Regions from separate parts of the Erwinia sp. BNK-24-b genome, predicted to be linked through region 2. Evidence: predicted binding sites of a transcription regulator. Region 2 holds the regulator's gene; each other region holds the start of a gene.

Region 1 (4,827 bases), 380 kb from region 2:
AAATCCGGCCACCCGGGCGCGCCTATGGGCATGGCGGATATTGCCGAGGTGTTATGGCGTGATTTCCTGAACCATAACCCAACCAACCCGCTATGGGCCGATCGCGACCGCTTTGTGCTGTCTAACGGTCACGGCTCCATGCTGATTTACAGCCTGCTGCACCTCAGCGGCTACGATCTGCCCGTTGCCGAGCTGGCTAACTTCCGTCAGCTGCACTCTAAAACTCCAGGTCACCCGGAATTCGGCTATACCGCAGGCGTAGAAACCACTACCGGCCCGCTGGGGCAGGGCATCGCCAACGCCGTAGGGATGGCGATTGCCGAGCGCACTCTGGCCGCACAGTTCAACCGTCCGGGCCATAACGTTGTCGATCACCACACCTATGTATTTATGGGTGACGGCTGCATGATGGAAGGTATCTCCCATGAAGTTTGCTCGCTGGCAGGCACGCTGAAGCTGGGCAAACTGGTCGCTTTCTATGACGACAACGGCATCTCTATTGATGGCCATATCGACGGCTGGTTTACCGACGATACCGCACAGCGCTTTGAAGCCTACGGCTGGCACGTGGTGCGCGGTGTAGATGGTCACGATGCAGAAGCTATTCGTAAAGCGGTTGAAGAAGCGAAAGCCGTCAGCGACAAGCCTTCTCTGCTGATGTGCAAAACCGTCATCGGCTTCGGTTCGCCAAACAAAGCGGGCACGCACGATTCCCACGGCGCGCCGCTGGGCGAAGATGAAATTGCACTGACCCGCAAGCAGCTGGGCTGGAACCACGCGCCGTTTGAAATCCCCCAGGATATCTATGCGCAGTGGGATGCCAAAGAAGCGGGCCAGGCAAAAGAAGCGGCATGGAACGAGAAGTTCGCCGCCTACGCCAAAGCTCATCCGGAGCTGGCTCTGGAATTCCAGCGCCGCGTGAAAAACGAGCTGCCGGAAAACTGGCAGGCCGAATCGCAGAAGTTTATCGAGCAGCTGCAGGCTAATCCGGCGAAAATCGCCAGCCGTAAAGCTTCTCAGAATGCGCTGGAAGCTTTTGGCAAGCTGCTGCCGGAATACCTGGGCGGCTCCGCTGACCTGGCCCCGAGCAACCTGACCATGTGGTCCGGCTCTAAGCCAATCAATGAAGATGCGGCAGGCAACTATATCCACTACGGCGTGCGTGAGTTCGGCATGACCGCTATCGCTAACGGTATTACGCTGCACGGCGGTTTCCTGCCTTATACCGCAACCTTCCTGATGTTCGTGGAATATGCGCGTAACGCAGCCCGCATGGCCGCGCTGATGAAAATCCGTCAGGTGATGGTTTACACCCACGACTCTATCGGTCTGGGCGAAGATGGCCCGACGCACCAGCCGGTTGAGCAGCTGGCCAGCCTGCGCGTCACGCCTAACATGAGCGTCTGGCGTCCGTGCGACCAGGTTGAATCTGCCGTTGCGTGGAAATATGCCATTGAACGTCACGATGGCCCAACCGCGCTGATTTTCTCTCGCCAGAACCTGGCGCAGCAGGATCGTGATGCTGAACAGCTGGCTAACGTCGCCCGCGGTGCCTATATCCTGAAAGATTGTGCAGGCACGCCGGACGTGATCCTGATCGCAACCGGTTCTGAAGTTGAGCTGGCGGTTAGCGCATATGAAAAACTGACGGCAGAAGGGCACAAGGCTCGCGTGGTTTCCATGCCTTCTACCGATGCTTTCGACAAGCAGGATGCCACCTACCGTGAAGCCGTGCTGCCAAAAGCGGTTAGCGCGCGCGTGGCTATCGAAGCGGGTATCGCAGACTACTGGTACAAGTATACCGGCCTGAACGGCGCAGTTGTCGGCATGACCACCTTCGGCGAGTCGGCCCCGGCTGAAAAGCTGTTCGAAATCTTCGGCTTTACCGTAGATAACGTGGTTGCCAGGGCAAAAGAGCTGCTGTAACGGCAAAGATTCGCCTGCCCGGCAGGCGGATCTCAAGCTTAAATCGAAAGCGGGTCCGGCAGGTAGCCCCAGGGCGCGAAGCGCGGACACCGCTTTCACCTTCTGAACGCTACTGTATCGTCTCTCTCAGATGAAAGTCCTGGCTGGGCTGTAGATGCGTTTCAGCAAAATTTTTCACCACGCCGCTCTCTTTTTCCCTGACCTCTTCATAAGGCTTCGACTGGCCGTAGAATTTGCCCAGCTGATTGACCGCCAGCGAATCGCACTCAATAGTGCCGTCCATAAAGCCGTTAGCGTTGATGGCTACTTCACGGCTGTGACACAACCCCTTCAGCTCGCCGCTGATCTCGGTACGCTGCGCCCAGATTTCGCCATCCACGCGGCCATTTTTCTGCACGTACACCGTTTTCTCGGAATTGATTTTGCCGCTTACGCTGCCGTTAACGTGGATATCGCCTACCGCGTTAATCTCTCCCACGATGGTACAGGTTTCTGGAATAGTCGCGGTGTTGGTATTGGCGTTGGCGTTAAGACTGGCGGCGTTAACTATCGTTGCGGCAGAAACGCTCTCTTCAAAATCGTCGTCCGGCGGTAAGGCACGTCCATTATCAAAAGAGGCGTGGGTTGATTGTGCGGTGGGGTGATAACCGCTCTCTTTACGTTTAAACATCATTATTTCCTTATTTAACGTGAGTTTCCTGAATGCAAGAAAGGTGATAACCGCAGAAGCCGCAGTCATCAGCAAGCCCCAATACTGGCGAACCAGCATCAGCGTGGTTCCCCAGCTCAGCGCATAAATAATCAATGCCGAAGCCCAGATTATCCAGACATACCAAAGCAGGTTGTAGTTCATAGACCGGTCTACAAATGACCAGAAAAAAGACGCCAGCGCTGTCCTGCACCCGCCGCACCCTTACACGGCGTATCGCCAGCGTTTCCCTCCTGGAAACGGTTATCAGAGTAAAAAAACAGGTTACTAAACTGCGTAAGTAAGAAAAGTCCGTCAATAGTGTCGCCAATTGGTTATTTTTACGTTACCAGCAGTAAAAGCTACTGTACTACCAACCGTCACTAAATCGGTCTGTTTTTTATGCAGAAACTCACTTAAATGTGATGCAGGTCAGATTTTTAAGCTGACGATTGATCTGGCGCATTCCAATTATTCCGCATTGTCTTTATTGTAGCTGAACCGTTTCAACAAGCCTGATGGCAGGCACATTACCGCCATAACCGCAGGCTAAGAACGTAAAAATTCCCTGTACAAACGTGAACGTCTGGCTCAGGCTAACGCCCCGGTTTTACACTGAATCTGGATGCAGGAGTGATATGACGGTTCGTATTGCCATAAACGGTTTTGGACGCATCGGGCGCAACGTACTACGTGCGCTTTACGAAAGCGGACGCCGCGCTGAGATTACCGTCGTGGCGGTCAATGAGCTGGCGGAAGCGGCCGGCATGGCGCATCTGTTGAAGTATGATACCAGTCACGGGCGCTTTGCCTGGGACGTGCGCCAGGAGCGCGATTTGCTGTGGGTAGGCGAAGACCCGATCCGTATTCTGCATCGCGCCGCTATCGCCGACCTGCCCTGGCAGGAGCTGAACGTGGATGTCGTGCTGGACTGCACCGGCGTCTGGGGCAGCCGCGAAGACGGTGAAGCACATCTTGCCGCCGGTGCCAAAAAAGTCCTGTTCTCGCATCCTGGCGGCCACGATCTTGATGCCACCGTGGTTTATGGCGTAAATGAGAAAGAACTAAAGCCCGACGATCGAATTGTGTCAAACGCCTCCTGCACCACCAACTGTATTATTCCTGTTATCAAACTGTTAGATGATGCCTTTGGTATTGAGTCGGGAACGGTAACCACTATCCATTCGGCCATGCACGATCAGCAGGTTATCGACGCTTACCATACCGATCTGCGACGGACTCGCGCCGCCAGCCAGTCGATTATTCCAGTGGACACCCGACTTGCTGCCGGTATTACGCGTATTTTTCCGAAATTTAACGACCGTTTTGAAGCGATAGCGGTGCGCGTACCCACGATCAACGTGACGGCGATTGACTTAAGCGTCAGCGTACGCTCGGCGGTAAAAGCCTATGAAGTCAACGCGCTGCTGCGAAACGCCTCAGAAAAAACATTTAGTGGTATAGTTGACTATACGGAATTACCGTTAGTCTCCATCGATTTTAACCACGATCCGCACAGTGCCATTGTGGACGGCACGCAAACGCGGGTCAGCGGTCAGCACCTGATCAAAACGCTGGTCTGGTGCGACAACGAATGGGGCTTTGCTAACCGGATGATCGATACCACGTTAGCAATGGCCGCCAGCGGCTTCAGCCAGGGCGCGGATTGCGCCTTTAAAATTTAGAGAATCAACGAGAGGACTCACCATGTCTGTAATTAAAATGACTGATTTGGATCTTGCCGGGAAACGCGTACTGATTCGTTCCGATTTAAACGTGCCGGTGAAAGAGGGCAAAGTGACCTCTGACGCACGTATCCGTGCTTCACTGCCTACCATTGAAGCCGCGCTGAAACAGGGTGCGAAAGTAATGGTTACTTCTCACCTGGGCCGTCCGACCGAAGGCGAATACAACGAAGAGTTCTCTCTGCTGCCGGTAGTCAACTACCTGAAAGAGAAGCTTTCTTCGCCGGTGCGTCTGGAAAAAGATTATCTGGACGGCGTTGAAGTGGCAGAAGGTGAGCTGGTCGTACTGGAAAACGTCCGTTTCAATAAAGGCGAGAAAAAGGACGATGAGGCGCTCTCTAAAAAATATGCCGCGCTGTGCGATGTTTATGTAATGGATGCTTTCGGCACCGCGCACCGTGCTCAGGCTTCTACCCACGGCGTAGGTAAATATGCACCGGTAGCCTGTGCTGGCCCGCTGTTGGCTAA
Region 2 (4,827 bases):
GTTAGCGCCATGCTGACCACCAACGAAATCGCTTCCGTTATGGCTCCGGGCGTTCACGGTACCACCTATGGCGGTAATCCACTGGCTTGCGCAGTAGCGGAAGCGGCGCTGGATATTATCAATACCGAAGAAGTCCTGAACGGCGTGGAAGCGCGTCGCGAGCAGTTTGTTACCGCTCTGAAAGCGCTGGATGCACAGCTGGATCTGTTCACCGACATCCGTGGTAAAGGGCTGCTGATCGGCGCGGCGCTGAAGCCGCAGCATGCGGGCAAAGCACGCGATTTCCTGAACGCTGCTGCGGCAGAAGGCGTGATGATCCTCAACGCCGGCACGGATGTTATCCGTTTCGCGCCTTCTCTGGTGATTGAACCGGCCGATATTGAAGAAGGGATGAATCGCTTTGCCACCGCAGTGAAAAAGCTGCTGGCTTAAGACGAATAGCCGGAGGCTGAACACCTCCGGCTATTGCTCAGGCGGATTTTCTCAGATGGCGCGACAGCCAGCGTCCATGATGAGGTCGATTGCTCCACGCCAGCGATGAGATAGTGTGCATCACGCCCAGGTGGCTCAAAATCCTTTTTACATGCCTTTCCAGAACCGTTACCGCTCCCTGATGAAACTCAATCTGCGCATCCAGCACGTTGCTGTCAGAGCTGGGGCCATCATATTCCAGCCGCTGCTGGCAGCGCTGTAGGGCCACTTCGCAGGTCTGTAAATAGCGCTCGGCAAGCTGTGGCGTCAGCATGGTATGTTCGCGTGCCAGGATGGTCATCGCATTAATGTGTTCAACAATGAACTGGCTGTGCGTTACCCACAGTTTCATATCGGCCAGATAGCTGGCGTTAAATCCCGGTTCCTGCATCGCCTGATTTAGCGAGTTAAACAGCGCATTGTGCGCCTGATTAACCCGCATGCGTTGCCATGCCAGCTTTTGCGGATCCTGTTCGTTGCCCAGCAGCTGCCGTAAAGCTTCCTGATAGGTTTCCAGCGCGTCGTGGGCGTTCTGTCGCAGCAGGCCGCTCTGCCACTGCGGCCAGAGCCAGACCATGCCGCCGAAGGCGATCAGGCAACCCATCAGCGTATCCAGCAGGCGCGGCAGTAGAAAATCGGCACCGTTCAGCGCCAGCAGCTGCAGTGAATAGACCGCCGTGACGGTAAAGCCAATCATCGCCAGGCCGTAAAATTTACGAATAACCAGATAGCCAGCCAGCGTCAGCGTTAGCATCACCAGCAGCACGGCCGATTCCGGCACCTGAAACCGTAGCGTCAGGGCGGCGATAACCAGTCCGGCAAGCGTGCCCAGCGCACGGTGCTGGATCCTTACCCTGGTCGCGCTGTAGCCGTTCTGGCTGACGAACATCACCGTCATCAGTATCCAGTAGGGCTTGGGCAGATTAAAGAACAGGGCCAGCGAACTGGCGAAAGCGAGCATCACGGCAAATCTGGCTGCGGTACGCAGCGCCGCGGACTTCAGGGACAGATAGCTTTTAATAGCGGGCAGCAGCGGCAGCCGTTTTTGCCTGTCGGCCATTAAATCGCGCTGATAGAGCGGCCGCTGGGTTCGTAACACGCGGGCGATGCGGTTAAAGTGATAAGCGCAAAAATTACCCACCGGATTGGCAGGATGCTGACGGGCGATTTTTTCCAGCGCCCGCAGCTGTTTCTCCATGCTGAAACGCTCAGGTAGCTGGTGATACAGGATATTATCAGCAAGCTCCCGCAAACGGGCGGCGATGGTCAGCGCATTCCAGCGGATCACGGCTTCAGCATGACTTTGTTCGACCAGCTTCTGCACCTCTTCCGGCTGGTGCAGGCTGACGGCGATATGCTCCTGCAAATCCAGCGCTACCTGGAAAGCACGGGTCAGCCGTTTGTGATGATTGTCATTGCTGGCGGAGAGCATGTGCATCTGCTGATAGCAGGTGGTAATCAGATCGACCGCCTTTTGCTGACGAGCCAGCAGCGGCGGCAGCGCTTTTTCCGGGTCGGTCAGTTTGGTGAGCAGCGTATATTTGGCTTCGCAATAGTCAGCCAGCTCGCGGTAAAGCAGGCTCAGCGTTTCCCGCATCGGCTGCTCTTTCCACAGCCAGAACCAGAACCAGTTAAAAACGCCGTACCAGACGGTGCCCAGGATATAGAGCGAAGGCGGCTCCCAGATCGGCATGCGTCCCGCAAGGCTGAGGGTAAAAATCCCGGCAATTAAGGCGCCGGGCAGCAGTCTGCCGTGTAGCGGGCTGATTTCGCCGGTCACGCCCAGCAGCAGCGCCATAAAAAACAGGATAGCGGGCAACGGAACGGCATGCTCGCCCAGATACTGCACCAGGAAACTGCTGAGGGCGAACAGGCCCCCGCCGATAAGCAGGCGCTTAAAGAAGCGTTTGTGCGGCGTGTCCAGACCGGCAATATTGCAGCAGGCAGGCACCAGCGAGAAGAGAAGGCCATTTTGCAGACTGCCCAGCAGCCAGCCAACGGTCACGGGCAGGCACAGCACCAGCGTCTGGCGCAGCGCGTAGTTAACTTCGGGATGATAGATGAGTCGGCGCCACATAATCTGGATCTGCTAAAAAGGCGCAATAGCGATATTGCGCCTTACTCTCAGAACGGCTTAGCGTGTGCCGTAGACAACGATAGTTTTACCGTGAGCGGAGATCAGATTTTGATCTTCCAGCATCTTCAGGATACGCCCAACGGTTTCACGCGAGCAGCCAACGATTTGACCAATTTCCTGACGGGTAATCTTAATCTGCATGCCGTCCGGATGGGTCATGGCGTCCGGCTGCTTAGCCAGGTTTAGCAGGGTTTGCGCGATGCGACCTGTCACATCGAGGAAAGCTAAATTGCCCACTTTCTCTGAGGTTACCTGCAGGCGACGCGCCATCTGTGAGGAAAGACGCATCAGGATATCAGGGTTGACCTGAATCAGCTGGCGGAACTTTTTATAAGAGATTTCAGCCACTTCACAGGCAGTTTTCGCTCGTACCCAGGCGCTGCGCTCCTGGCCTTCTTCAAACAGGCCAAGCTCGCCAATAAAGTCGCCCTGATTGAGGTAGGAAAGGATCATCTCTTTGCCTTCTTCATCCTTGATCAACACCGCTACCGCGCCTTTGACGATGTAGTAAAGGGTTTCTGCTTTCTCACCCTGGTGGATCAGCGTACTTTTGGATGGATACTTATGAATATGGCAATGTGACAGGAACCATTCAAGTGTCGGGTCTGTTTGCGGTTTGCCGAGAACCATTCGCTGTTATCCTCTGTTGTTATCGTGCCTAAATACAGGGGCAGAGTTCCCTGACAGGCGTTGAAATAGTCAAGCGCTTCCCAATGCAGGAATTTTATTCGGCTCTCTGTTGAGTGCCGGGCTCGTTATGTCGTCCCGTTTCGTCTGGTTTGTAGAGTACTGACGAAATTCAGCTTTGTTTGTAGCACAGCTTTGCATGGGTGTCTTCTGTTGTCTCGCTTCAGCATAGCGGGAAATCTGCCCGATTGCCGTTTTAGTTATCAGAACATCTTCATAAGTTAACTAAATGAATTAGAGGAACTTGTTACACCGACAGCGACAACGCGGGCAGCAACATTCTCCATTTTGAGAGAATCCTTACCCCCGGGTAAGCATCAGCCGCCGCGCGCTTAAGCCGGAAGCGCTACTTAATTTTCTTGCCTTCAATCAGCCGCTTGACCAGCGGGCCCATGATCAGCTCCATCGCCAGACCCATTTTGCCGCCCGGCACCACCAGCGTATTGATATGGGAAATAAAAGCGCCCTGCAGCATCGCCAGCAGATAAGGGAAATCGATATTTTCCAGCGCCTGAAAATGGATCACGACAAAGCTTTCATCAAGCGAGGGAATACCACGCGCAGCGAAGGGATTGGAGGTATCCACCGTCGGCACGCGCTGAAAGTTGATATGGGTACGGGAGAACTGTGGCGTAATAAAGTTAATGTAATCTTCCATTGAGCGCACTACGGAGTCCATTACCGCCTCGCGCGAGTGCCCGCGTTCGCTGGTGTCGCGGATCATTTTTTGTATCCACTCCAGATTGACGATCGGCACCACGCCAACCAGCAGATCGACATGCTGCGAAACGTTATTCTGCGGCGTCACCACGCCGCCGTGCAGTCCTTCGTAAAACAGGACATCGGTAGGTTCCGGCAGCGGCTGCCACGGCGTAAACGTACCGGGAACCTGGTTCCACGGTACTGCCTCGTCGTAGGTATGCAGATATTTTCTGGACTGACCGCTGCCGCTGCGGCCATATTCCACAAAGGTCTGTTCCAGCAGGGAGAAGTCGTTGGCTTCAGGCCCAAAATAGCTGATATGGCGGCCCATATCCCGCGCTTTGCGGATCGCCATGTCCATTTCAGGCCGGGTATAGCGATGGAAGCTGTCGCCTTCCAGCTCGGCGGCGTGCAGGCCAAGCTGTTGAAATATTTTGCGAAAGGCCAGGCTGGTGGTGGTGGTGCCTGCGCCGCTGGAACCGGTTACGGCAATCACTGGATGTTTGGCGGACATAAGCATTTCCTGTGAGCGTTATTCCGCCATTGTTAGCACGTTTTATTGTTCGTTGTCATCTGTTGCCCGGTAGTGAGCCGGGCAACGGCGGCTTATTCGATAAAGGTAAGTGCGAATAATGGTTTAGCGGCCAGTGAAGTCAGATCTTTGTCTTCCGGGTAGTGGGTAAGCAAAGGGAAGAAGACGGCGCCGCCGATAATACTTCGTCCTTCGTGGCTTTGCGTATGCAATCCCCACATGTTCTGGTAAGTCATGGGAACAAGCTTGCCGTCGAGTTCGGTATTGCCGATATACAGCATAATGTGGCCGTCAATAT
Region 3 (4,827 bases), 550 kb from region 2:
TAACGGGCAATCAGCACCGCGCCGCTCTCTTCCATTGCGCCTTTTACTACCGCGCGGACTTTCTCATCCAGAATCGCGTCACGAATGGTGGCGTGACCGGCCAGCTGGCCAAGATAGGCGGTAATCGCGTGGCCGGTGTTCAGGGTAAACAGCTTGCGCTCGACAAAAGCCATCAGGTTATCGGTTGGTTCCATGCCCGGAATGGCACGCAGATCGCCCTTAAACTGGGTTTTATCAACGATCCACTCGCTGAACGTTTCTACCGTTACTTCCAGCGGATCGGTTGTTCCGGCGGCGGAAGGGGGCACGATGCGGTCTACGGCGGAATCTACAAAGCCAACGTTGGCTTCGAGCCAGGCATGATACTGTTCCGGCAGCGCCTTTAACACGTGGCCTTTCAGCTGCGTGGTGCCGCGCACCATGTTTTCACAGGCGATAATATTCAGCGGGCGCTCGTTGCCGCTTTCGCTACGCTGGATCAGCCCCCTGGCAATACCGCCAGCGATACGCTCCAGAATTTGCGGGCCGACCGCCGTGGTAACCAGATCCACTTCGGCAATCAGCGGAATAATCTCGTCGCTGGCGCTGTTAACGGCGTTGACGCCTTTAACGACGTCGACCTGCGCCTGTTCGCCAACAACGTGTACCGAATATTCGTGCCTGGCGTTAAGCGCGTCCAGTACCGTCTGGTTAACGTCCGCGAAAGTGAGCTGCACACCGGCATCCGCCAGCAGCTTGCCAATAAAACCACGGCCGATATTACCGGCACCGAAATGAAGAGCTTTCATAATTTTTCCCATATTGATGAAAGGCCGGACAGTCCGACCCGAAAAAGAGCCGGGCATGCCCGGCCCTGGGGTATTTTGTTAACCGTTGCGAACTACGCTGGCTGTTTACCTGAAAGCAGATCCAGCACTTCCTGCACGCTGCTGGTCGTCGCGAGCCGTGCGATGACGCTGTCGTCATCCAGCGCATTGGTCAGGCTGGTAATCACCTGGATATGCTCATTATTGCGCGCCGCAATACCAATCACCAGCTTAGCGATTTCGTCATCTTCTTCACCAAAGCGCACGCCTTGCGGATACTGACAGAACACGATACCGGTTTTCAGCACGCGATCTTTCGCTTCAATGGTGCCGTGCGGTACGGCAATAGATTCGCCCAGATAGGTTGGCGTCAGCTTTTCACGATCCAGCATCGCTTCAACATATTCCGGCTCCACGTAGCCGCCTTTCACCAGTTGCTCACCGGCAAAGCGGATTGCCTGCTCTTTGTTGTCGGCGCGGTTGCCAAGGAAAATGTTGCCCGCGCCCAGCTTAAACAGGTGCTGTTGACCATCGTCATAGCTGTCGCTCAGCGCTGCCGTCACTTTTTCACGATGGCCCGCGCTGCGGTTTGCCTCGACCAGGCGCGAAGTCAGGTCGGTATAAAGGCCGCTGTCCAGGAAATTGGTCAGGGAAATATGCTGAGCATGCGGTGCCTGGCGCATCGCGCGTTCGGTCAGATCGCGGTGGGTAATCACCAGATCCACATCGCCCGGCAGGTTGTTAATCGCGGTATTGGTAACGGAAATCATGCTCAGGCCAGCGTCATTGACCTTTTTACGCAGCACGCCCGCGCCCATCGCACTGGAGCCCATGCCGGCATCGCAGGCAACGATGATCTTACGTACGTGGCTCAGGTCGCCGTTCGCGCCGCTGGTAGCACCGGCAACGGTCTGGCCTTTAGACTGCGCTTTCATCTCGCTCACGCGGCGCGCTGCTGCCTCGATATCATCTTCTTCTTTCGCTTTGCTGGTTTTCAGCAGCACAGCGGAAACCACGAAGGAAACCGCAAAAGCAGCCACGATGGCGGCAATATTGGCGAAGTAGGTACCTTTTGGCGTCATAGCCAGCACGGCCAGAATCGAACCAGGCGAGGCCGGAGAAACCAGACCGCCGTTCAGCAGCGTCAGGGTAAAGACGCCGGTCATACCGCCCAGAATGACGGCGATAATCAGACGTGGATTCATCAGCACATAAGGGAAGTAGATTTCGTGAATCCCGCCCAGGAAGTGGATGATGGCTGCGCCGCCAGCGGACTGTTTAGCATTGCCGCGGCCAAAGAACATGTAAGCCATCAGCACGCCCATACCCGGGCCGGGGTTAGCTTCAATCAGGAAGAAAATTGATTTACCGGCTTCGCTGGCCTGCTGAATACCCAGTGGCGAGAAGATGCCGTGGTTGATGGCGTTATTCAGGAACAGGATTTTTGCCGGTTCAACAAAGATGGAGGTCAGCGGCAGCAGGTTGTGCTGTACCATCAGGTTGACGCCAGCGGCCAGAATATGCGACAGACCTTCTACCAGCGGCCCGATGGCCAGGAAAGCCAGAATCGCCAGCAGCATACCGATAATACCGGCAGAGAAGTTGTTAACCAGCATCTCAAAGCCGCTTTTGATTTTACCGTCGATAGCCTGGTCAAATTTCTTGATTGCCCAGCCGCCTAATGGACCAGCAATCATTGAGCCAAGAAACATCGGCATATCCGCGCCGACGATTACGCCCATCGTGGTAATTGCACCCACCACGCCACCGCGATCGCCGCCAACCAGGCGTCCGCCCGTATAGCCGATCAGTAACGGCAGCAGATAGGTAATCATTGGGCCAACCAGTTTGGCCATCGTTTCGTTTGGCAGCCAGCCGGTTGGAATAAACAGCGCCGTGATAATACCCCAGGCGATAAAAGCCCCGATATTTGGCATTACCATGTTGCTCAGAAAGCGACCAAAGTTTTGTACCTTGATCTTGATATCTGATGAGGACATAAAAGCACACCCCTTATTGGTACGCGCCGACAAGAGAGCGCGCTGAATTTTGTTTAAAACGTTGCCCTGTGCAGGCGGACTCTAGCACGCGAATATGACGCTGCGTAGTCACGGCAATAAGTGTGATCCATGTCACGAGATGCGTACGCATCAGGGGTTTATTTAAGTGATCAAGATCACATTAAAGCCGGAAAGCGGTGCTGGTGCGCTCAATAAATGCGCAAAAGGTAGGGTGGTATGTGATTGATATCACGCTTTGTTCAGCGAACTTTATGCTCAATGCGTGACAGTAATCACAATTTATTTTCGGCCCGCGCTTATTTAGTCATTTACGCGCTAAAACCTGAGGTTGCTGTGAAAAGCGGGCCGGAAGAAAAAGCGGCCCGCCTTAAAGTCACTGCATAACAATAGAGAGTGTGATTACTGGAAGCCACCACGTAGCGCGCTTTGCGCCTGGTTTAACGCCTGAACATTGGCAGAGATATTGCTCATCAGCGTATTGTATTGCGTTGCCTGTTGCTGGCTGGGGAACTGAACCGTCTGGCCGTTAAAGGTCACCTGTGAACCTTGCTGTTGCAGGAAGTCACCCGTTTGCACCGCATCCTGGCTTAGCTTCTGTAAAGAAGGCAGCAGCGGCAGCAGCGAATTAGCTGGCTGCGTCACGACTTTATTATAAAGATTATCGTAAACCGTTTTCAGTTCGGACGGCTGCTTCAGTCCGGCTTTGCTGCTGTCCGCCTGCGTTTTCGCCGTTTGAATTTGCTGGGCCAGCACGTTCAGCGAACCGCTGGCCTGACGGAGAGAATCGCGGCGCGTCAGATAATCCTGCGGGGTACGGATAGCCGCCAGCTCGTCCACGACCGGCTTCATACCGCTGTCTACCGCCTGGTTAACCTGCCGGGAGAAACCGTAAACAATCGCGTAATCGCTGGCATAATTGCCAAAACGCTGCTTTTGATCTTCGCTGAGCGCGGGAAGATGCTCGCCGCTGCGCATCGCCGTATTCTGCAAAAAGTCGATAAAGGCTTTGCGCTGGTCCGCTTCTTTATCGCCACAACCCGTTAACTGGAATACCAGCAACAGTGCGATAAAAGGGGACAGCAGCCGCATCCAGCCGCGGATAATTCCTGTCGTCATCAGAAGTAACTCCTGTAATAGAAAGGCTTACAAGCAATAAGGGCGACACGGGTCGCCTTTGAAGAATAGTTCAACTCGCCAGGTGAGGATACGGTAAAGCGCGTCTTTAGCGTGAAGAAATTTCACCTTTTTGGTTAAAACCATTTATCAGGCCGGTGCTGAACGGCTGCGGCGAGGAGGCCTTTGTGAAAAACATCAGCTCGCTGCGCCTGCATTTTATCACCAGCCTCCGTAGCGATAATGGCAGCCTGCCTGTTGTAAAAGGGGATAATTCAAAAGTAAGTTAATGAAAAAAGATTTCGATACTCAAATTACTATCTGGCCAGGTTTATTTTAAAATTTAGTTTATTGAAGTGGAAATTAAATGGCGTTTTACAGAAAGAAATAACACCCTGCATCTTTATTTTCCTGCTTCAACCGTAGGTTGATAAAAACAGGAAAAAGCCTTGTCGTTGGTTGCGCCCATTGTGGTTATAATCGGAAATATTAAAAGGTATTGATTTGAACATTCATAAAAACGAGGTGAAAAAAAAGCTTTACCGAGAGGTTTTATTTGCAATCGTTAAACATCAGCTAAACATGCTACAGATATTTCTTATTGCAGGGTATGCGCCTTGTTTAAGAGGTGTTAGTTATTTATTTTTCTCCTGTTCATTTTCGCTCTCCCAGACGTTTTGTAAATCAGATAAACCCTTGATGCTAAATATATGTCGTTGCTCTCCTGTTATGGCAATGATCGGGCGAGATATTCATTTACGGGAAAATAATAATTTTTAACTGTCCGTCAACGCAAATTGACCCTTATACGCTTGTTTGCATTTTCTGGAAATATAAGTATAAAGAGCTTGCCGAAAAGGAGCGTGCTCTCGGTAGCTGAATAATAT

Evidence for each region. The regulator CRP, encoded in region 2, controls carbon source genes, mostly activating them, when cyclic AMP is high. The targets are predictions, from matches to a motif close to ATGTGANNNNNNTCACAT.
Region 1: the regulator CRP is predicted to act here: its motif matches at 3,035-3,052, upstream of epd (erythrose-4-phosphate dehydrogenase).
Region 3: the regulator CRP is predicted to act here: its motif matches at 2,971-2,988, upstream of ACMGGR_RS20915 (PTS mannitol transporter subunit IICBA).

What each region holds. Positions count from the first base shown of each region.
Region 1 is NZ_CP179901.1:652,247-657,073, forward strand. Features, by position in the region: gene tkt (transketolase) at 1-1,926, shown strand, start outside; gene ACMGGR_RS03050 (bactofilin family protein) at 2,036-2,779, opposite strand; gene epd (erythrose-4-phosphate dehydrogenase) at 3,253-4,299, shown strand; gene pgk (phosphoglycerate kinase) at 4,322-4,827, shown strand, end outside.
Region 2 is NZ_CP179901.1:268,310-273,136, forward strand. Features, by position in the region: gene argD (bifunctional acetylornithine/succinyldiaminopimelate transaminase) at 1-432, shown strand, start outside; gene ACMGGR_RS01180 (YccS/YhfK family putative transporter) at 470-2,548, opposite strand; gene crp (cAMP-activated global transcriptional regulator CRP) at 2,606-3,238, opposite strand; gene ACMGGR_RS01190 (phosphoribulokinase) at 3,642-4,511, opposite strand; gene ACMGGR_RS01195 (SH3 domain-containing protein) at 4,604-4,827, opposite strand, start outside.
Region 3 is NZ_CP179901.1:4,547,181-4,552,007, reverse strand. Features, by position in the region: gene mtlD (mannitol-1-phosphate 5-dehydrogenase) at 1-788, opposite strand, end outside; gene ACMGGR_RS20915 (PTS mannitol transporter subunit IICBA) at 881-2,806, opposite strand; gene ACMGGR_RS20910 (DUF3053 domain-containing protein) at 3,227-3,943, opposite strand.